DNA from 2 places in the Gloeocapsopsis sp. IPPAS B-1203 genome. Region 2 is predicted to be linked to the other one. Evidence: riboswitches for the same ligand, from Rfam matches in the RefSeq annotation. Region 2 holds a riboswitch; the other holds the start of a gene.
What was found. A riboswitch is a leader RNA that binds a small molecule or an ion and turns the genes downstream of it on or off. The one in region 2 is predicted to bind cobalamin.

Region 1 (11,757 bases), on a different contig from region 2:
CTCCCATAGTCACAACCATCACAACGGGCGTCCTTGGATGATTGGTCATTAATTTACACTTTTTTGGCTAAAATTACATAGTCATCAACTGCATAATTTTTAAAATATGGAATTTTTAAATATTGGTTATGGAGAGGTTGCATAAACTTTTGGTTAGGTAAATTCTCTCTAGCAAATTCAGAGAAATTCTCTGTATATCCTCTTTTTCCAGTCGAAGTAATGTATTTGTACCACTCTAGAGTCAATTGTAGTTCATCTAAAAATAGTTTTATAACCTGTTGCTCTTTACTAATATCTTCGCAATGATAAGTGTCATATGCTCTATATAGTTTAGTTCCTTGTACAATTAATAAAATATAACCTTCAGATGCTAAACTTGTTGATATTATCTTTTTGTACGCTTTTAGAGCTTTATATCTTTGCACTTTTTCGTTAAAGAAACAGTGGCAAATTACTATAAAATTAAAGAAATTTTGTGGTAATTTATTTAGCTTTTCATAGCTCAAAATATCACTAGTATCAAACCTAAAATAAGTATTAGTATCTAGATGTTGTTCTACATATTGTTGCCAAAATTGCCTTCCATGCTGCTGTAGACTAGATTGCTTTTCTAAAGAATAGTAGCAAAAGGGTACTTGTGATGTTTGTAAAAAGTTTTTACTACTCTGCAAAAATAAAGCTAACCCATAAGCAACTGTACTAGGTCCAGCAGCAATATCTAATACAGTTAGCTGACTTGATAATAATCCAGATTTATAAATTAAGAACCAAGCAATGTATGTACAGTATACATTATCTAAAAAATACTGTAGAAAATAAACATGAGGAGTTAATTCTAAATTATATTGCGGATCTCTTCTGTTCCGTACTTCACTAATATCTGTACGTGCTTTGTTTATTGCGGTAGTTAAATGGAGTTCAGGTATTTTTTTGAACTCTTCTACCAAATAATTAGTTAAACTAGATTCAAACTCATCAAAAACAATCTGATCTATTCCAGTACAATGCAATTTATATTGATCTAAATCAGTTATTTTTAGTACGTTTGATATGTGTGCTATCAATTCTAACTTTGGTTTAAGTAAGCAGGTATTATAAGTTGACTGCTGTTGTTGTAATTCTTTGAGTAACTGCTCTTGAATAACGATTTGCTCGTAACTTAGATTCAATGCTGCTTCTTTTTGATCTATTTGTTGCTCTAAATCTTTAATTAAATATTCATCTGATTGAATTTGCAGTTCTACTAAACTGATTTTTTTCTCTCGGTGATTTAGTTGATGTTGTAAATTTTTAATTGTTCTTTCACTAGTAGATACTTGTTCTAATAAATCATGGTATTCCTGTTTATGAATAATAGTTACAATTTCTTGATTTTGCCTAGCTTCTATTAATTGTTGTCGTAAACTTAAAACTTCGCTTTCAGATACTACTAAACGTTCTTCTAACTCTAATTTTTCTTTAAAGGTTTTTTGAAGAGGAGAATATCTATTCTCTGCTTTTTGGGTTTTGTTTAGTATTTTCTTTGCTAAACCAGTATCTCCTTTGCCTAGAGCTTTATGGAATCGAAATCGTTGCCACCATGCTACGATTATTTTACTAATAAGTGAAGCCATCCTTACCTTCAATAATCTCTATATCTTTGAGAGAAGTTAATTTATCTTTGAATACTAAATAATTTACTTTCTCATTTTCATACCACCAAGCGTATTTTTGCTTAATTGTCAAAGCTTCCTGACGAGTTGTTGCTACAAGTAGGCGATTTTGACTAGAATGAAATTCTTGAATGACAATGCGATCGCCTATTTGAAGTTGATTGATAAAATTTGTGACGTCAGCTGGTAAAGTAGGAAGTAGTGGTGTAACAGTAATCGAAATTTTGGGGACGTAACCTTTTAAGGGATCAATATTTTTTTTAATTTTTGTTAAAGCATTAAAACGAGCTTTAATACTAGGCGATCGCGGTTCAAAATCTTTTCTGACTACTTCACTACCAGTAGGAATACTCATATTAATTCGTAAGTGCTTGAATCGCTGTAAAATATCAATATCTCTAGTAATGATTGGACTACGAGTTTGAATAACTAAAATTGGGCGATACTCTAGCATAACCTCTAGTAGTCGGCGAGTCAGTTGCTTTTTAGACTCTATCGGTTGGTAAGGATCAGTAACGCTACTCATGTAAATTTTAGGGAATTTTCCTGGATTTTTTTGACACCAGCGATTCAATTCTTTTTCTAAAACTTCTACAGCATTTTGCTTAATAATGACCCAGTTACCCCAATCTTGACGCATTTTTGGATTAGGACTAAATGCTACTGCATAACAATAGCTACATCCATACTGACAACCTCGATATGGATTCAGTGTAAAATCGTAAGCTGCGATAAATCCAGTTGCTTTTGTTAGTAGAGACTGAGTATTTTGTGAGTAAATATTGGCGTTACCGAATGTTTCTTTGACTAAAATGGTGGGGGTACTTTCGCAATATTTTTCATACTGAGGCTTAGTCATATTTATTTTAAATTAGATACCGTTGCAGCAACAGTTTTTTGCTGTTTGCTAGTTTAATTTTATACCTCCAACTTTGAGTCGTCGAATTGAACAAAGTGCAGAACCAAAAGTTAAGCAGCGCGATTCACATTCGCAGAATCACAATTATTACCACGGGCGTCCCTGGATGATTGGTCATTAAAATGAGATCGTATTTTCTCCGTTTTTAATCTTGATATTCGTCTGTACGATCATTTTGGTCAACCTAAGGACTCGATAACTGCCAGAGTTGGATGTCATAACACAGATGGTTATCGAAAATGGTGCGTGCTGCTAACCCTTCAACAATCGGCTTTTCTAGCCAACGATTAAATGCCCAACGCCCCAGTGAATGTAACGGTGGAAGTGCGATCGCCACTACATCAGCAATGTATTTAACAGTAGTCAGTCCAAAAGTACGGAAGTTATCAACACATAAATCAATTGTTGGCGCAACTTGAGTTGAGATGTCCTCAGACTTGATTAACTTAAAGCCAGCTTGGATCAAAGCCGCGTGAAGTTCGCTAGCGACATGACAATTAGAAAAAATGCCCTCTCGATATTCCGCATTAGAACGCATCATATCTGCAAGCAACAGGTAGCCACCATTACTTAATAAACGAACCGCACCTTGAGCTAAATCTTCAACGGCGATATATTGGCTACTTTCACTGAACAGAACTAGATCGTAGAAGTGTGAGGTGTGAAAATCTTCAAATCTTGTTAAATAGAAAGGTACTTGATTGTTAGTGTTTTTGATAAACCTTTCTTGTTGAAGTGCATCTGGTGCTAACCCCTCGACAATAAAACCGCGATCGCACAAATACGCGGCATTACCACCGATACCACAACCTACGTCAAGCACAGTTTTTATACCTTCTGGGATAAAACTGATTAACTTCGCTGCATAGGCTTCCTGCGCTGCACGCAAGCGAGTTAGAGTCAATTCCTCGCCTTTTTCAGGGAGTGGTTCCCAATACCCATAATGAAGATAGGAGGAATTTGTGAGTCCTATGTAATAGTCTATCGCTGCATTTTGGTAGCGAGTTGGTTTAGGAATATTAGTTGCTTTTGGCTTAGTCATTCAGGCATAAAGTAAGTTTTAGGTGATTAGGCTTGGCTGAAATTCTTCCCATCGTTTGCACACTTGTTCGTAACAGTTGAGTGGAGTAATCTTGAGCTGATGTAAGAAATTGACTTCAATTTGAGGATGAGCTTTTAGCATTAAAATAATGTCTTGATCAGGATTGTATGTTGCAACTGCGGGAAGAATGGCAGAGATTATTGATGAGCTAGTAGATTGCGATCGCAAGTAAAACTCAATCAGATTAGAAGGCATATATTGAAGTGCGAAGGGAGTTGTATCAAGATTTGTCATTGTATAAGTAACAGAGGTATCCACATCACAAATGACAACTCCTCGCCCAAATGACTGAAACCCTTGCCATGCTGTATAGCCTATTACTAGCAAATTATTATGAATAAAGTTATTTTGCCAGTAGCCAAAATTTCCTTGCCAGACACTATCAGATAATCGCACTCGCTTCCTCACTGTAGAGTGATAATCGTTTGTTAATTTTTATTAGAACTAGCAGCAATATTTAGGGGTGGAATCTTTGCTAAGATACTCTTTTTTAAGGGTTCTGGTCGTTCCGACCAAGGCAGAGAACCATCAGATTTAGTGTAGTATTGAGTTGCACATTCGAGGATCGCTGGCGCACTGCCCTCTTTTGGTAAATCTCCAAAAAGATAAGTTAACTTTCCTTCCCCAGCAAAGGCAATAACACAAGCACGATTGCAAGCACTCATACATTCTACGGCTTGAATGGAAAATTTATGCTGCAACTCCCAAGTTTGTGCTAATTCCTGAAGTTGTTGTAATAATTGTTGTCCCCCACTCTCACCAATGCGATTGCCATTTTGCCACACGCTGGCACAGGTCGTGCAGATAAATAAAGTATGTTTGTTCATTAATTTTGAAATATATAGAATGAAGTCTGAAGCGCAGACATGGCAACTTATCGTAGTTGTGCTGCGACTGTTTGATGCGATCGCAAGCCAGCAGAAATTCCGGCTGCATTAGAAAAATACGCGTTTCAGCTAAACCCCACTATTAAAATAGTGCTGTGCATTCAAGATCCGCACTTTGATTCAGTCACTTTAGTTCAATTGAATGATTCGACACTGGCAATTAATTAAGTAGGTGGGTATAACTATTTATCACACGTTCCGTTTTGTTGGGAGACGGGGGAACTGAATGACAGGGTAAATCGATATTCTTTGTCCTTCCTGAATTTCCCATTACCAATTACCTTTTACCAGCCTCTATGTTACGTTTTGGTCGGTAATTTGTAGCTTCTTGATAATATATTCTCAAGCAGACTGGATAAATTCTTATGCTAAAAATTATCTGTACCTCGCAGATAGATAGAGTTTTTTTCGGCGGGCATTCTGACTTTGAGACATAAATCTCATCACAGCTGCGGGACAATGCCGGATTTACACCGAGCTTTCCCCGTTACCTCTGATGGCTGACCCCCATCAGAACCGAATGATTGATTTCCTCATAATAGCATGATTTATAGTTCACAGTTTGGGCAATCTCACTAAGAAATAATGCATTCTAGTCTGCAGCGAACTTTATGAGCGAAAAACTAAGCTTATTAACATAACTTAATATTAGAATAATGTAAGTTACTACTTTTGCTTAACTTATGCCAAGCCGTCAGAAAGGCAGTAGCAATCGCATCGTTGTCATTGGTGCAGGAATTGGTGGACTTACCGCAGGTGCATTATTAGCACATCGAGGCTATCAAGTGTTAGTTGTCGATCAGGCATTAGTTCCAGGGGGTTGTGCTTCTACATTCAAGCGCAAAGGATTTACCTTTGATGTGGGCGCAACACAAGTAGCAGGACTCGAACCTGGAGGCATTCATCAGCGCATCTTTTCTGAATTAGAAATTGATCCACCACGCGCAACTCCTTGCGATCCAGCGTGCGCGGTGTATCTTCCTGGTGAAACACAACCAATTAATGTGTGGCGCGACGCCCAAAAGTGGCAAACAGAACGTCAACGACAATTTCCTGGTAGCGAACCGTTTTGGCAATTAATTGCAACTTTATTCAAAGCAAGCTGGGCATTTCAAGGACGCGATCCTGTTCTACCACCGCGCAACCTTTGGGATTTGTGGCAACTGACAACGGCGGTACGTCCTGGAACTTTAGTGACTTTGCCATTTACCTTGATGACAGTAGGCGATGCGTTGCGGGCATATGGACTAGGAAACGATCAACGATTAAGAACATTTTTAGACTTGCAATTAAAGCTTTATTCTCAGGTAGATGCAGAAGAAACCGCGTTACTTTATGCCGCGACTGCGTTGAGTGTCTCGCAGCTACCACAGGGTTTGTATCATTTGGAAGGTAGTATGCAGGTGTTGAGCGATCGCTTAGTAACTGCCTTAGAAAGAGATGGTGGCAAACTCCTGATGCGTCATACTGTAGAACATATTCAAGTACAAAATAACAAAGCAACAGGTGTTATTATTAGCGATCAAAAAGGTGAATCTTGGCTAGAACCAACTGATTGTGTAGTTGCTAACGCCACTGTCCAAAACTTAGTACAGTTATTGGGTGAGAATGCTCCAAATGGTTACAAAAAACGAGTAGATAAATTACCACAAGCATCAGGTGCATTTGTCATTTACTTGGGTGTAGAAGAGAGTGCAATTCCTACTGAGTGTCCTCCACATCTACAATTTATGTATGATGCTGATGGTCTGATTGGAGATAATAATTCACTGTTTGTGTCTGTCAGTCGTCTAGGTGATGGTCGCGCCCCAGTAGGTAAAAGAACAATTATCGCTTCTTCGTTTGTCGAGCCGTTACCTTGGTGGCGTTGTCATGATTATGAGGCAATGAAAGCAAAGTATACCCAAGAGGCAATTACTAAACTTGGTCAATTCTTTCATTTAACACCAGAAACGATTATTCATGTAGAAGCCGCAACACCGCGCACCTTTGCCCGATATACAGCAAGAGATCAAGGTATCGTTGGTGGTATTGGTCAACGAATACCAACTTTTGGTCCTTTTGGCTTTGCAAATCGAACTCCCATCAAGCATTTGTGGTTAGTTGGTGATTCAACACATCCAGGGGAGGGAACTGCAGGTGTCAGTTACTCGGCATTAACAGTCGTTAGGCAAATTGAGAGCTTTTGAACAACACTAGTCACTAGATACTCTTTCACTCGCTCCGGACTTCGTCCCGCTGCGCTAACGCCCCTCACTCCTCGCTCCTTATTAGGCTGCTGTCGGTTGCTTCATTTGCGATTCTAGAATTGAGCCGTAAAGGTTACTGTTACGCATCAACTCTTCATGAGTTCCCTGGGCGACTAAGTGGCCTTTATCCATAAGTAAAATGCGGTCTGCGTTGCGGATCGTGCTGATTCTTTGGGCAATGACAAACGACGTGCAAGTCTTGCCTCGCATTAAGTCATCTAAAGCATCTTGAATATCAGCAGCAGTTTTCGCATCAACTGCGGAGGTACTGTCATCGAGAATTAAAATCCGGTAATTAGTTAAAAGAGTGCGCGCGATCGCAATTCTTTGTTTTTGTCCTCCTGATAGCCCCACACCTCGTTCGCCGACAATTGTGTCGTAACCGTCGGGTAAACTAGCAATAAAGTCGTGAATTTGGGCAGTTTTAGCAACATTGATGACTTTTTCTAGAGGAGCATCAGGTGCAGCATAGGCAATATTATCGCGGAGCGTACCAGAAAAGAGTGTTGTTTCTTGAAAGACAATGCCGATGTGCGATCGCAAGCTTTCTAAAGAAAAATCGCGGACGTCACGTCCATCAATTCTGACTGCACCTGCGGTGACATCATAGAAGCGAGGAATCAAATTCATGATCGTACTTTTACCCGAACCAGTCATGCCAAGGATGGCAATTAATTCTTGAGGTTTGGTTTCAAAAGAAATGCCTTTAAGAGCTTCTGTCGTCGCCCCAGGATAGCGGAAATGGACATTTTCAAAGGTAATACGACCGCCGCATTTTTCAAACGGTACAGCACCAGGGCGATCGCGAATTTCAATTTCTGCATCGACAACTTCATAAACTCGTTCAGCAGAAGCAGCAGCTTGGGCGATCGCTGGAGCAGCAAAACCAATTAGTAAAATAGGTTGGAGAATAAATAATAGGTAGGAGTTAAACGCGACTAATTCCCCAATCGAGAATGTACCGCCAATGACTTGAATGCCACCGACACCAACAACAACAACTGTAATCAGGTTACTGAGTAGAAAGATCCACGGAAACGCATTGCGAATTGCTGCGATCGTCCGCATACTTACTTTGATCAATTCGTTGTTTAACTGTGTGTAGCGTGTCATTTCTACAGGTTCGCGGACAAAGGCTTTGACAACACGAACACCGAAGATATTTTCTTGTAAGATTGCGTTAAGGTCTCCCAGTCGTTCTTGCACTTGACCAAACAGCTTTTGATTTTTTCTGAGAAACTGTGCCAGGATCAGTGCAGCGATTGGAACTAAGCCCAAGGTAATCAACGCTAGTTGCCAATTCATTAAAATGAGAATTGTTGCGATGGTCACTAAAGTTACAATAGCACCAACGACCTGAATTAAGCTTGTCCCGACAAACGTGCGAATTTGTTCAACATCACTCGTGATGCGCGTTAATAACTGCGAAGTTTGTGCTTGATCGTGATAACTAAAACTGAGATTTTGAATCTTTCTAAAAATTCTGTTGCGTAAGTCGTAGGCGACGCCTTGAGACACCTTTTCTGCCAAAAAAGTCTGTCCAAAATTAAACAAACCTCGACCGATCGCCACTAAAACCATTGCGCCAGCAACTTTAAAAATCACTTGATAGTCAAAGCGGGCAATACCGTCATCAATACCCCAGCGGAATAATTGTGGAGTAATCGCATTCGCAGCTGTTAGTAGTAACAAGCTAACTAATGCTCCAGTAGCAATCAGCCAGTAAGATTTGAGACTTCCTAGAACGCGGTTAAGAGATTGCATAAAATATTGTGTACTACATCTTTATTTATAATTAAATGCGAACGCTTTGGTGTACTAGAGATGAGGAGGAGCCGCTTTTTTCGTGCGGAGGTGTCCTCCGTTGTAGCAAGTGGCGTCAAACTGGCGTTGAGGGGCTAGCAAACTCAGGACAATTTTTCTGAGTTTTTCCCTGAGATCAAATCAGGGCTTTTAACTGTTTAATAGTAACCATGCAGGGTAAAGAACGCAGATGAGTGCCAACGAGCAATACTACAGAGTTCTAGGACTAGAACCAGGAGCAACACTCGAAGAAATTAACCAAGCTTATAAAGATTTGGCATTTATTTGGCATCCGGATCGGATTCCTAAAGATAATCCGCGACTGCAACAAAAAGCAAACGAGTTCCTCAAAGAAATCAATACAGCACGCGATCGCCTGCGAGCCTATTTACAACAAAAACCCAAAGCAACTCCACCAAACGCCTCACCATCACCGTCATATCGCCCTCCTCGCCCACAATCAAGTGAGACTCGATATTGGGGTGCAGATTTTAAACGAGCCAACTTGAAAGAAAGAGATCTCTCAGGGCGAGATTTTCGCAACGCTAATTTTACAGGTGCGAATCTGAGCGATGCATTTATGCATAAAGTTAATCTCAGTGGCGCAATTTTGTTTCAAGCAAACTTGTTTCGTGCCAATCTTTTGCAAGCTAACCTGAGTCATGCTAACCTCCGAGAAGCCAATTTAGTCGGTGCAGATTTAAGTGGTGCAGATTTAAGTGGTGCAGATTTGCGCGGGGCGCGTGTTGGAGTTGGCGATCGCATTTTTGTCAAACTCACAGGTGCTCGTCTCACAGGTGCAATTATGCCTGATGGTACAGTTCATCAGTAGATGGTAATGGGTAATTGGTAATTGGTAAATGCCTCAAAGCAATACAAGTCGCGAATTGATCTCATCACTGGAAACTGACGGTGTTCGGTTTGTGCGGATTTTGTGGTGTGACAATGCTAATATCATTCGTGGCAAGGCTGTACACATAGGAATGCTATCACATTACATCGAACACGGTGTCGGTATTTCAGCAGGGCAGCAAGGTGTACCCGTGATGTACGATGCAGTCATGCCAGATAGTGGGTTAAGTCCTGTTGGGGAAATTCGCTTAGTTCCCGATTGGTCTAACTTAATACTTTTACCCTATGCAAATGGTCATGCTCAAGTCATGGGAGACATGATCTACAATAGACAACCTTGGGCATTGTGTCCTCGAAATTTTCTCAAGCGCATGATTGATATAGCTGCTAGTGAGGGAATAGAAATTCAAGCAGCGTTTGAAAATGAATTTTATCTCCTCCAGCAAACCGATAATCTTGTTCCGGTAGATGAAACACTGTTTGCTGCTGCTGTGGCGATGGATATTAACCGCGAGGTAATTGATGACATTGCGGAAGCATTAATTGCCCAAAAAATTCCTGTCGAACAGTATTATCCTGAATCAGGTTTTGGACAACAAGAAATTTCTATACGCTACGGTTCAGCATTGATTGCTGCTGATCGACAAATCGTCTTTAGAAATACAGTGCGGGCGATCGCCTTCAAACACCGTCTTAAAGCATCGTTCTTACCTAAAATCTTTCCTGATGCTGCGGGTAGTGGTTGTCATCTCCACTTAAGCTTATGGCGTGACGGCAAAAATTTAGTTCCATCAGAAGGTATAGAAGGACTATCTTCTGTCGCCAGGGCATTCATTGCCGGAATCTTACATCATCTTCCCGCACTGATGGCAATAACAACTCCTAGCCCTAATTCTTATCGTCGCTTGCGTCCTCATTATTGGAGTGGTGCTTTTCGTTGTTGGGGAATTGATAATCGCGAAGCTGCAATTAGAGTCCCCAGCGATCCAGAAGATCAGTATCCCACTCAGTTTGAATTTAAAACTGTAGATGCTACCTCTAATCCTTACTTGGCTTTAGGTGCTGTCATTGCTGCTGGAATTGATGGAATCCGCCACAATTTGACGCTTGGAGAATCAATCAATGTCGATCCAGGACTCTTATCACCAACAGAATTACAAAAACGTGGTATTGACCGATTACCAAAAAATTTAGCAGAAGCGATCGCTCACCTCAAACAAAATACTACTCTTCTAAGTGCCTTAAATCCACACCTAGCTCAAGCCTTCTTAGCAGTGCGACAAGCTGAATGGGAAGCGATGCAGAATTTCGATTTAGCAGCAGAAGTCAAACTCTTGTTAGAGCGATACTAGTGGCAAGGTGCCTACTTATATTTATACTATTGGATGTAACTTTTTAGACAAAAGAGGGCATAAATAAAGGTAGTCTCACTGTAAGTATTGATTGCCTAATTGCTATGACCTATTGTTTGAGAATTGCAGATATACCAACAACTGAAAGACCACGCGAGCGATTGTTAGCTCATGGTGCTAACAATTTAGCAACAGCAGAACTAATTGCCATTTTACTAGGTACAGGTCAAGGACAGGGAAAGCTTTCAGCAGTAGGTTTAGGGCAATATATCTTACAAGAACTAAGTAAAAATCAACGCGATCCGCTGGCTGTTCTCAGGGAAATAACTCCTCAAGAACTTATGCAAATTCACGGAATTAAGTCAGCTAAAGCTGCAACAATTGTAGCTGCGGTTGAACTGGGTAAACGAGCGTTTCAATCTCGTCCTCTAGAACGCACTGTCATTGATAGTCCAGCTGCTGCAGCAGCGACTTTAAGTCAAGATTTAATGTGGCAAGCACAAGAACGTTTTGCTGTGTTGCTTCTAGATGTTAAAAACCGACTCATTGGTACTCAGGTGATTACAATCGGTACAGCAACCGAAACCTTAGCCTCTCCCAGAGAAATTTTTCGAGAAGTCATTCGTCAGGGTGCAACAAGAGTGATTGTTGCTCATAATCATCCTTCAGGAAATGTAGAACCGAGTCCTCAAGACATTGAATTGACAAGACAACTATTAGCTGGAGCGCAGTTTTTAGACGTTCCTTTGTTAGATCATCTCATTTTAGGTGACGGTAATCATCAAAGTCTCCGCGAAATTACAACTTTATGGGATGAGTATCCACAGGAATAAATCTAAACTTCTTTTCCTATCTTGTACTTTAGAATATATGCCCAAAAAAATTAAAATTAGAGAACTTAAGGCAATGTTGAGGAAGTCAGGCTTTATCTGTTGCTGCCA
Region 2 (11,757 bases):
AATGATTCTTCTGCAAGTTTTGATGCTCGCCGTAAACGATATTCTACCGACAACGGCACAATAGGCATGAGAATTGCTAATGTATTGCGGCGTAGTAACGCTTCTGTATTTCGCCATCTAACTAGAGGCTTAGACTGCTGAAGTTGAAATTGAGTATATGCCTTTTTTGCGGTAAGGGGATCTGGTTCCCATTCCATATACAGTCTCCGAGGAGCAAGTATTGTAGCAATTTAGAGATATTGTACATAGAGATGACAATAAGGTACGTATGGAAACCTGCAAAAATAAATTAAAAAGCTGCTTTGAGCATCTGTGTGAGAAAGCGATCGAGATCGGTAAGTTTTGCTCATTGTGCGATCGCTACATTGGTTCTTCAGGTAACAATGGCGCAATCATTGCCAGCAATTCAGGAATATTGTTTTGAATGACTTGCCAGACCATGTCAAAATCAATTTGATCGTAGCGATGAATAATAATGTCTCTCATTCCTGCAATATCCTTCCAAGGAACCTCAGGGTGTTGGTTGCGAAAAACAATAGACAATCGTTTTGTTGCCTCACCCATGATTTCAATTTGATACAAAATCGCAGAATGCCGCATCACATCTGTTTCAAGTTCAGATCTGTCCAAACCTTGAGCAAAGGTTAAGGCGCGTTGTCCTGCAAGAAATATGTCCAGTACCGACGCACTATCCCTGGACATAGAACAACCTCGCTGTCCCTAAAATTTCCTTGCGGCGAATCCAATTTTTACTCTGTTCAATTGATTTTTTGGTCAGAATGTCTACTTTACGCCCAAACATTTCTTCCAGCTCTCGCTTCATGCGAACTAATTCCAACAGTCCCCAATGAGCATCTGGCGCAAACTGCACCATCACATCGATATCGCTATCGGGACGAAAATCATTCCGTAGCACCGAGCCGAATAAATAAAACTCTTCCACCTTCCAGCGTTGACAGAATTGAGCGATCGCGGCTTCTGGTAGTGCGATCGCAGTTGGGACAAATGGCTTAAATCCTGCCACATCAGTTTGTTTCATCAGAATTATGCAGCGAGTGATTTTTATCTTTCTTCAATTTTAGTTTAGAGCTGATCAACAACTCAGCAATTCATCCTTGAAATCCTACTGTGAAAGCACTTGTCCGATTACCCATATCAAGTTTTGCTCCAACCTCGATCAAAAGTGGAGGTGTTTGAGCCTTATTCCTTAAGATACAGTTGCCTGTAATTCGGTGAGACGGCTAAGTACTTCTGTACTGTGAATGACAGGATTTACCTTAACAAAGGTAGCTCGTAAAATTCCCTTCGGATCAATGATGAAACTATGTCGTACCGAGAGATTACCTAGCCAAGAGCCATATACTTTACTGACTTCGCCTGTTGTATCTGCAAGTAAGGGAAATTTTAAACCTTCTGTGTCACAAAATTCAGCATGGGAATCAACAGAATCAGCGCTCACACCAATGATTTGAGCATTTTGAGCTATATATTTTGGTAAGTCTTGCTGAAAACGTCGCGCCTCTAACGTACAACCTGCTGTAAAGTCTTTGGGATAAAAGTACAGTACCACCCACTTACCGCGTAGATCAGTAAGTGCAATTTCTCCGTTTCCTGTGTTAGTGGGTAAAGTAAATTCTGGTGCAGGTTGATCGAGGGAGGGAAGTTTACCGCCAATTGCAAAGCTAGGCGAGGCACAAAAAGTAGTAATAGCAAGACATAAGCAGACAATTGTCTGCAGAAAATAGCGACGAGACAGCATGATGCAAATGACAAATTAACTTAACATAAGTTTACATTAAGTACTACCATCTTCGTCGCTTTGTGTTGTGTCAATTTGACTCATTGTTGTTGGCTCTAGATGGCTAGCAGATGGTGGCTCATTTAAACTACTCACTGCATCAATGTATTGACTGTCTATCAGAAAAGTTCCGCGTGTAAAGCGAATGCTCCAATACCCACCTGGACGCCGATCCATGACAATTCCTTCTTCACCAATTTGAATAATGTCTGGTGGGCGCAACATCGGCATGGGATCAGATGTTTTTAAGTAAGGTGGTAGTGCGACGACACGCACAATTTCTCCAATGGCAAATTCTTTAGACATAACTGGGCTTCAGCTACTAGCTATCAGCATGACAGAATATATTTATTTTTGCTGCTGATAGCCAATTACTGATCTCTCTTAAGGAACTTGCCAAATTTTTTGGTGATATTGTTCGAGATCGGCGTAAGGATCTACTGTAGGGTGCGAGTGGTCGTGACTATGATGGTGATGATGGTGGTGATCGTGGCTGTGTGCGCGATCGTGATTACTCACAGCAGCTAGCCGAAACTTACACATTTCACAGTTCATTTGCACATTACCGAGTTGAGTTTCAATTTCGCGATCGCGGAGAATGGAAAACAACTGCGGATGTAGCCCCATTTCTGGTAAACAGGTGACAGCGATATCTGGATACTGTGCTTGTTGCTGGGCAGCGACATCAAAGATTTTATTGACTAATATGCCAGTGAAGAGAAAGTAAGGAAGTACAATAATTCGTTTGGGGTGATAAAGTCGCGCACGGCGAAAGCCTTCTTCGAGGCGAGGATGGGTAATACCAATAAAGCAGGTTTCTACAGTTTGATAACCGCTACCTTCCCAAAGCATACGTGCTAGTTTATAAACATCGCCATTGGCATCCGGATCGCTCGAACCGCGACCAACAAATAGCAAAACAGTATCAGCGCGCACGGGTGGATCGTCTACTTCAGCAAGACGCGATCGCCATAAATCAATAATTCCTGGTGTGATACCAAAATGTCGCCCGTAGTAAAATTTAACTTGAGGATGACGTTGACGCGCGCGGTCAAGTTCGTTCGTCACATCGAATTTATTATGTCGCGCTGCAAATAACAAAATTGGCAGGGCAGAAAGTTCAGTATAACCTTGGGCGACACACTGATCGACACCTTCTTGAATCGTTGGACCTGTCAGTTCCAAAAAACAAGGGACAACAGGTCGGGATGAATCTAAAGCTTGATAAGCAGCAGCAAAGTCTAAGACACTTTGTCGCCCTGCTGCATCTCTGGTACCGTGACCAATCATCAGCAAAGGACGACGTAAAGGTAAAGGAGGTAACTCGATTGTACTAACTGGGTTCTTCAGTAGAGTGGAATTTACTGTATTGATGGTAGGCATCCTTGTTTTAGTGCTCCGTTCCTGTGCAACGCAGGAATATAGTGTGAGCGAGTCACAGTTAGGCATTCTGGCTTTAGAGAGTTTTGAGTTTTGAGTTGATATCTAGATTCATACCCCATGACTCACAACTTCTTTTACAGCTGCGGCACAGCCTCGGATTTACACCGAAGTTTCCCTATACCGTGACAGATCACTTGTGCCTTGTTATCTTAGCTGATTCTTCCCAGTTCAAAAATACTACCGGAGGGGTTGTTGGTGGCGATTAGCTAATTGCTTGTTTGGTTGCGTTGCTGACGCTGTTGACGCCATTGCTGCATTCTTTGCTCAATTTGTTGGCGTTGTTCGGGGGTAAGAACTGCTGTTGCGCGCTCTTTTGAAGATTGCATAATCTGGCGAATTTGAGTTCTTTGCGCTGCGGATAAATTTAAAGCAGCCATTGCACCACGTCGTCGTTGCCCGTTTTGTGTAGCAGCTTGCCATTGTTGACGTTGTTCGGGGCTAAGCACTCCTTCGATTTGAGTGCGCGTTTCATTGCGGATTTGTTCCATTTGAGCTTGTTGTTCCGCACTAAGTTCAATACCTGCCATTTTGCCCATACCTTTGCCAGCGCCTGCACGTTGTCCTACTTGAGGTGCAGCAGGTTGTGCATTAATTGATAAAGGTGCGAAGACAGTAGAAAGTGCTACTGCTCCAGCGAACAGCGACATAAATTTTACTTTCTTTGATGGCGACATTAATTGTTTTCCTCATGTTTGATGTTTCTATCCTATAAACTTGCCTTCTTGAGTAGCATGAGGAAAAAGTCACGAATTGAAGTATGACTAAAGTCATGTATTGCTGATGCTGAGCGTCAATAAATTCACTGTACTGAGGACAATCATGGGTAATAGGTAATAAGTAAGTGAAAATAAATGTAACTTAGGGCTGTTATAGGTCAGTGGAACAATAATTAAGCATTAAGTATTAACAAGCCTAAAATGTGTGAGCAATAATTACACTCACCTACTCAATATTTAGCAAAAAATTTAGATGAGATGAATCGTCCAATTCATATTCACACACATCCTTTCCGGTTTTTACTACTACTAGAGTGGCTACTTTTACTAGCGGTTGCTATTACAGAAGCTTTATCAACTCACTTTCGCCGATTTCATGCTTTGCCAACTTTAACGATTATTAGTTTAGTGTTTTTTGGGTTGCTGGGTTTACGAATGCCCAGAGATAAACTCATCTCTAAAATACTTTATACGGCACTAGAAATTTTCTTGATTCTTTTCGCTGGAGTTTTTGTTGGAAGAGGCATTCGACTATTTTCGTTTCTTTATATTATTCTTGTCATTCGTAGTTGTCTTATTTTTCAACTACCAGGTCGTATTGTCGTCACAACTTTATCTTTTACTTTGTTTATTTTGACATTGAGTCATCGATTTCAACATGTTCCTGCTGTTCCCATGTTGCAAGAACGATTGCGATTTACATTGTTAAGTTTTGCACTTTCGTTTGGATTAAGCTTAGTATTTGTATTGTTATTGATGAATGCTGTGCTTGCAGAACGACAAATTCGTGAAAAACTTGCGATCGCAAATGAGCAACTGCGACAATATGCACTACGTATTGAAGATCAAGCAACATTACAAGAACGCAACCGCATCGCACGAGATATTCATGACTCACTCGGACACTCTCTAACAGCTTTAAACTTACAGCTTGAAACTGCTCTAAAATTATGGCAATCTAACCCTGCTAAAGCACAAACATTTTTAGCGCAAGCCAAAAACTTAGGTTCTCAATCATTACGTGAGGTGCGACAATCTGTTTCAGCAATGCGCTCTGATCCGCTGCATGGTCAGTCTTTAGAAGTAGCGATCGCAGCTTTAGTGACTGAGTTTCATCATTCTACAGGATTTTCTCCAATTTATCATCTATCACTGAATCATCCGATTCCTGCTGATGTCAAAACTGCAGTATACCGAATCGCACAAGAAGCACTTACTAATATTTGGAAACACGCACAAGCAAATAAAGTCAAAATAGATATCCAAACATCAGTGGAATCTTTACACTTGAAAATTGCAGACAATGGCAAAGGATTTGCATTAAACAAGAATACTACAGGATTTGGGTTACAAAGTATGCGCGATCGCGTCCTCGCGTTGGGAGGTGAATTTCAAATCAACAGCGCACCTAGTGGTGGTTGTTGTATTACTGCGACAATCCCCTTACCGAGGTTATTGACATGATTCGCCTAGTATTAGTAGACGATCAAAATCTTATTCGTCAGGGTTTAAAAGCTTTACTTGAGTTAGAACCAGATTTACAAGTTGTCGGAGAAGCAGAAAATGGACAAGCAGCAGTGCACTTGCTGCAAAAGTTGCAATCTGATGTCATACTTATGGATGTGCGCATGCCAGTCATGGACGGTGTTGCTGCAACACGAGAAATTACTCAGCAGTTTCCCCAAATCAAGGTGCTTGTACTCACAACTTTTGATAACGATGAGTATGTTGCCGCCGCATTGCGTAATGGTGCGATGGGCTATTTGCTTAAAGATACACCCTCAGAAGAGTTAGCCGCAGCAATTCGGGCAGTTTATAAAGGTTATACTCAGCTAGGACCTGGTTTAGTTGAGAAAGTTATTGCAAAAGTTCCAGAATCTTCCGTAATAACACCCTCAGGTTGGACAGAACTTACACCAAGAGAACGCGAGGTGCTACAGTTGATTGCTACAGGTGAAAGTAATCGCGAGATCGCCCAAACGCTTCATATCTCAGAAGGAACTGTCAAAAATCACGTTACAAGTATTTTGAATCGACTTTCTCTACGCGATCGCACGCAAGCAGCTATTTTTGCTAATTCGTTCCTCCACCATGTAGAACCTGATAGAAAAGGAGCGAGGAGTGTTAGCGCAGCGGGACGAAGTCCGGAGTGAGAGGCTAGGGAAGAAATTAGACAAACTTTAGTTGTAGATGTTAAGCCCACTAGAGAACCAATAATTTATATTGAAATTTGCATGAAGAGATGTAAAACATTATCTACTGCCCTTGCTGTTCTATATTTTTAACATAAGTTCATAACATCAAATATTCAATATCAAATAAGTATTTTGTCTACTCTATCGAACTACTTGAATAATTCTAAACACTCTTCTTTCAATAACCCCTTTGTCACTTTAATATCTCTAAAACTCCTGGCAATAACTTCATCACAAGATATATCAATTTGCGATTGGTTTATACGAATTAAGTCTTCAATAGAGATTGCACAAATAATTTCAGATATACCAGCCCAAACACATACGGTTGCACACATCGGGCAAGGTTCACCTGTCGTGTATATTGTGTATCCTGTCAAAGAAGGGCTTTTTATTTGAGATGTCAGTTTGCGAATGACATTCATTTCTGCGTGGGCAGAAGGGTCATGATCTTGCTGCACAGTGTTGTGTGCTGCTGCGACAATCTTATTATCTTTAACTATTACCGCACCATAGGGCGCATCTCCTTGTTTTGCTTCTTCTAGCGCGAGTCGCATAAAATTTTCTGCAGTCATCTTGTTAATCATGCTAGTAGGTGTATTTCAACAATATAGAGCTTCCCTAGCTTTATTACTATAAAAAATATGCTAAATTCTAATTACATAGAGTTATGATTTCTTGTAAAAATATCATCTATTTAGTGTAATACAATCTTTATTTATGAACAACGCGCCATCATCCAAACTAATATTATTGAGTTCGTCTAATACTAGCAAGTAATGAGTATGTTGCTAGCAAGAAAAGTTATTGGATTTTATTTAGAAGATATAGAAACTCCTCTAGGAAGGTTTATTAATTTAGCAATTACAAGCCTAGTTTTAGTATCTTCAGCTATTTTCGTTATAGAGACATACCCAATCTCTAATAACTTGAAAGAAATTTTAGATAGTGTAGATATCATTATATTAGGTATTTTTGCTGTAGAGTACTTATTGCGTTTCTGGTGTGCAGATTCTAAAGTAAAGTATTTTTTTAGCTTATATTCGCTCCTTGACCTTTTAGCAATTTTACCTTTCTTCATAGGCTTGGTCAATATTAGTTTTATCCGAATTCTACGTTGGTTTCGGATTCTTAGACTAGTGAGGTTTATTCAAAAAAAATTCTTATTTGAACGCATTAGCAGTGAAGATAGCATTATTTTTGCTAGAATTCTGTTTACTTTATTTGCTATTGTTTTTATTTATTCAGGGCTAATTTATCAAGTTGAACATCCCATCAATCCTAATTTTAATACATTTTTAGATGCAGTTTACTTCTCTGTTGTCACGATGACAACCGTCGGTTTTGGAGATGTCACGCCCGTATCGCAAGTAGGGCGATTACTGGCGGTATTAATGATTATGACTGGTGTTGCATTAATTCCTTGGCAAGTAGGTAATTTAATTAGACAATTTATTAAAGCAAGTAACCAGGTAGAAACTCTTTGCCCTATTTGTCAATTATCTCTACATGATGCGGATGCTCAGTACTGCAAGATTTGTGGTACAAAACTGGCAAAGAGTTTGTAGGACTATTGGTTATTTATATTTAAAGTTGCTATGACATTTGATTATTCTTTAGATTTTAAAAATATTGATTTTCGCTGTTCGCCTGAACTGTACCGTGTAGGTAAAGGTGAGCAAGGAGTGTTGCTAGTAGAGCCTTACAAGTCTGAGATTCTACCATACTGGCGCTTTAAAACTCCTGAAATTGCCAAAGAATCGAGTGACAAGATTTATGAGCTATTTCTCAACTATTTAGCACAAGATGATTTTGTTGGTGCGGATATGGCGCGTAAGTTTTTGCAGATGGGGTACACGCGATCGCGTCGCTATGCTAATCATAAAAGTGGCAGAAAGTATAAAGCTAACCCCCAAAAAGCAGGTTCCCCAGAAGCTGAAAAGCAAGCGCGAAAAGAAGTTTTACCTTTAGAGATTGATCCTGTCAAAGCTGAATCAGCTGCAATCTTTAAAGAGAAATGGGCTTTAGCAAAAACGCATGAAAAATATCTTCAGCTAATGAAAAAACATCAACAGATGTACGAGCAGGAAGAATAAAACTCTGGATTGTACAGTAATAACTTCAGGTTATATGACTTCTGTTATCTGTGTAACTAAATCATCGTGACTTGAAGTAAGATAATGCGACAAAGTTACAACACAAGAAATACTAGGAGCATGGTGTCGTTGCTATACATAAAACTCACAAAACTCTGTTGATTGTAAAGATATTGCTAAGTCACTTACTCCAGTCTTGACAGAATGATAATTATTACTGAATAAGTGAGTAGATAAAAGCAAGCTCAACTTAAAAGCGAGTAATTGGTAGCTGTTACCAAGCGAAGATTGGCTATTAGCTTTTGTTTAGCTCAATACCAACTGCTAAATGCTTTCTCATTACCCGATCTTGAAAGGTATGATTATTTATCACGCTTGCCTACTTGACATATATATTATTTTCTAATAAAACTCAATTCCTACTATCAGTTAATAAAATTTTAATATGTGTGTATAATCTGATAGATTTTGTTTACAATTCAGCCAGTGTATATTCCTGAACTATCAAGAGGTAGTAATGCAATAGAACCCAGCTTCATGTTAGTTATATTGCCGCAAGAAACTATGACTTACCCTATCTAGTCTAGGAAGTTGATTGCAACTGAGGAAAAGGTTTGAGAGATTTCCACGTCGATTTGTTTGACTGTGTGGAACACATGAATAGCAATAAAAGTAAAGGTAGCAGGAAGATGAAACATCAAGGAATGACTTTGTGGTTTACTGGGTTGAGTGGTGCAGGAAAAACAACAATTAGTAAAGCGGTAGAAGAGCAACTGCGCGAGCAAGGTTACAAAGTTGAAGTTCTTGATGGTGATATTGTTCGGGAAAATTTAACGAAAGGGTTAGGTTTTAGCAAAGCCGATCGCGATGAAAATATTCGTCGTATCGGGTTTGTGGCTCAGTTACTAACTCGCAATGGAGTGATCGTCATTGTTTCTGCTATTTCTCCTTATCGTGAAATTCGTGACGAAGTACGCGGTAAGATTGGTAACTTTCTTGAAATCTATGTCAACGCGCCTTTAGCTGTGTGCGAAGAGCGTGATGTTAAAGGGCTATACAAAAAAGCCCGCGCTGGAGAAATTAAGAGTTTCACTGGAATTGACGATCCTTATGAACCGCCACTCAATCCTGATGTTGAATGCAGAACAAACCAGGAAACTTTGTCTGAAAGTGTCGAGAAAGTGATGGCGAAGCTCAATCAATATGTTCATGCAAACAATAGTGTCTCAAAAGTTGCTTAGTTATTAGGTGCGTATAGCACACTTACACTGTACCCACGATAATATTCAGTGTCTAAATAATAATCGACTGCTTCTAATCTATGGATGAGTGAGTGCGAGAAGCCACTTGTTCATCCTTTTTCTTATTGGGTAAAGTTTGAATAATATCTTGCTAATAGAAGTATGACTAGTTGTACAGTCGTAAAAAATCGCTTTTAAATTAACCTGTGATCCCTTCAAACTCGTTAGGACAAACACAGACACGTAAGGCAGAACACTTGCGCATTTGTCTCGATGAAGATGTCCAATTTTCGCAAACGACAAATGGATTAGAACGCTATCGTTTCATACATTGCTGTTTACCAGAGATTAACCGCGATGAAATTAACCTCAAAACTGAGTTTTTAGGAAAACAGCTATCATATCCGCTGTTGATTTCTTCAATGACAGGTGGTACAGAATTCGCTGGAACAATTAACCGTCGTCTTGCAGAAGTTGCCCAGCATTACAATATCGCTATGGGAGTTGGTTCGCAAAGGGTAGCCCTCGAGAAACCACAAGTTGCTCCAACTTTCGCTGTGCGATCGCTGGCACCGGATATTTTACTATTAGCTAATTTGGGTGCAGTACAACTCAATTACAAATACGGATTAGATGAATGTCGGCGCGTTGTTGATTTATTGCAAGCTGACGCTTTGATTTTGCATCTCAATCCATTACAAGAGTGCATTCAACCTAGAGGTGATACGAATTTTCGCGGTTTGCTTGACAAAGTAGAAGAATTATGTTCTAAACTACCTATACCAGTTATTGCCAAAGAAGTTGGTAATGGGATTTCTGCGGCTATGGCAAAAAAATTGATGAATGCGGGAATTAGCGCAATTGATGTTGCAGGTGCGGGCGGAACTTCTTGGGCAAAAGTTGAAAGCGAACGCGCAGAAAATAGCCTACAACGTCGTTTAGGGATGACATTTGCAGATTGGGGATTGCCGACAGCAGAGTGTATCAGGAGCATTCGAGCGCTAGCACCCGAAATTCCTCTAATTGCCTCTGGCGGTTTGCGTCATGGATTAGATATTGCTAAAGCGATCGCTCTCGGTGCAAATCTTGCAGGTTTAGCATTACCTTTCTTACAAGCTGCTGCCGAATCTGAAGCAGCGCTTTACGAGTTAGTTGAAGTATTGATTGCCGAAATGACTACAGTTCTGTTCTGTACTGGCACAGCAGATTTAGAGGAGTTCAAACGTTTAGAAGTATTGCAGTGTGTAAAAGAGGGGTAAGGAGGAGCCGCTTTTTTCGTGCGGAGGTGTCCTCCGTTGAGGAGCGGATTCGTTGCGGAGGTTCCCTCCGTTGTAGAACTCCGCGTGAGCCACTGCGCCCTTGGGGGTTCCCCTCGTTGTAGCAAGTGGCGTCGAACTGGCGTTGAGGGGTGAGGGATGAGTGGCAGTTTGCTAATTGCTAATCGCTTTAATAAGAAGTCCGTTCTGCAAGAGTTTTGACGACTGTCATTAATTGCACTGGATCGATAGGTTTGGTTAAGTGTGTTTGAAAACCTGCTTGTAGTGCCTTGGCTTGATCTTCTGCACGTGCATAAGCAGTAATTGCTGCGGCAGGAATTTGTTTTCCGGACCTAGTTTTTAAGTGCTTGGTTTTTTGGATTAAAGAGTAACCATCTTCTTCTGGCATACCAATATCACTTAATAGGATATCTGGTTGAAGTTGCTCAATTAAGTTTATTGCTTCGCTAACTGAACTAACTGCCGTGACATTTGCACCTGCTTGCTCTAGCATGATTTTGAGAAGTTCGCGAGCATCAGCTTCATCATCAACAACTAGCACTTTTAAACCAGTAATTCCTGATTCTGGAGAAAATTCTGGATCATTCTTAGTTTCAGGGAGGTCACTCTCTCGTGGCAAAGGTAATCTCACCATAAAAGTTGCTCCTGTACCGCTTCCTTGACTTGTCGCACTAATTGTTCCACCGTGTAGTTCTACCAAATTACGAGCGATCGCTAACCCTAATCCTATGCCACCCTGTTTGCGACTACTACTACTATCTGCCTGACGAAATTGTTCAAAAATATGGGGCAGAAAATCTGCACTGATACCTTGCCCGTTATCAATTACATTTAGCTCAATATAGGTGTTCTGTTCTATTAATGATATTTCTACACGTCCACCATGAGGCGTAAATTTAATCGCATTTGAGAGCAAATTCCAGATGATTTGTTGCAGGCGATCGGGATCTCCAAAAACTGATTTAGTTGTTGTCAGTACAGAATGAATTTG

Region 1: it holds a riboswitch for cobalamin, as region 2 does, so the genes downstream of both, CSQ79_RS09525 (DUF1636 family protein) here and CSQ79_RS06355 (sirohydrochlorin chelatase) in region 2, are expected to answer to the same signal.

The regions. Positions count from the first base shown of each region.
Region 1 covers NZ_PEIG01000004.1:309,217-320,973, forward strand. Annotated here, with positions in the region: gene CSQ79_RS09495 (FmdB family zinc ribbon protein) at 1-52, shown strand, start outside; gene CSQ79_RS09500 (photosystem II assembly protein) at 54-1,613, opposite strand; gene CSQ79_RS09505 (SPL family radical SAM protein) at 1,597-2,511, opposite strand; gene CSQ79_RS09515 (class I SAM-dependent methyltransferase) at 2,756-3,613, opposite strand; gene CSQ79_RS09520 (hypothetical protein) at 3,632-4,069, opposite strand; gene CSQ79_RS09525 (DUF1636 family protein) at 4,102-4,500, opposite strand; cobalamin riboswitch at 4,954-5,094, opposite strand; gene crtD (C-3',4' desaturase CrtD) at 5,244-6,749, shown strand; gene CSQ79_RS09535 (ABC transporter ATP-binding protein) at 6,831-8,573, opposite strand; gene CSQ79_RS09540 (pentapeptide repeat-containing protein) at 8,803-9,444, shown strand; gene CSQ79_RS09545 (glutamine synthetase family protein) at 9,473-10,816, shown strand; gene radC (RadC family protein) at 10,921-11,649, shown strand; gene CSQ79_RS09555 (hypothetical protein) at 11,749-11,757, shown strand, end outside.
Region 2 covers NZ_PEIG01000003.1:52,231-63,987, forward strand. Annotated here, with positions in the region: gene CSQ79_RS06330 (hypothetical protein) at 1-197, opposite strand, end outside; gene CSQ79_RS06335 (HepT-like ribonuclease domain-containing protein) at 361-702, opposite strand; gene CSQ79_RS06340 (nucleotidyltransferase family protein) at 689-1,039, opposite strand; gene CSQ79_RS06345 (peroxiredoxin) at 1,208-1,759, opposite strand; gene sipA (regulatory protein SipA) at 1,796-2,104, opposite strand; gene CSQ79_RS06355 (sirohydrochlorin chelatase) at 2,183-3,181, opposite strand; cobalamin riboswitch at 3,223-3,393, opposite strand; gene CSQ79_RS06360 (Spy/CpxP family protein refolding chaperone) at 3,448-3,915, opposite strand; gene CSQ79_RS06365 (sensor histidine kinase) at 4,216-5,421, shown strand; gene CSQ79_RS06370 (response regulator) at 5,418-6,110, shown strand; gene CSQ79_RS06375 (nucleoside deaminase) at 6,302-6,727, opposite strand; gene CSQ79_RS06380 (ion transporter) at 6,938-7,720, shown strand; gene CSQ79_RS06385 (DUF4385 domain-containing protein) at 7,751-8,248, shown strand; gene cysC (adenylyl-sulfate kinase) at 8,905-9,489, shown strand; gene fni (type 2 isopentenyl-diphosphate Delta-isomerase) at 9,696-10,748, shown strand; gene CSQ79_RS06400 (hybrid sensor histidine kinase/response regulator) at 10,936-11,757, opposite strand, start outside.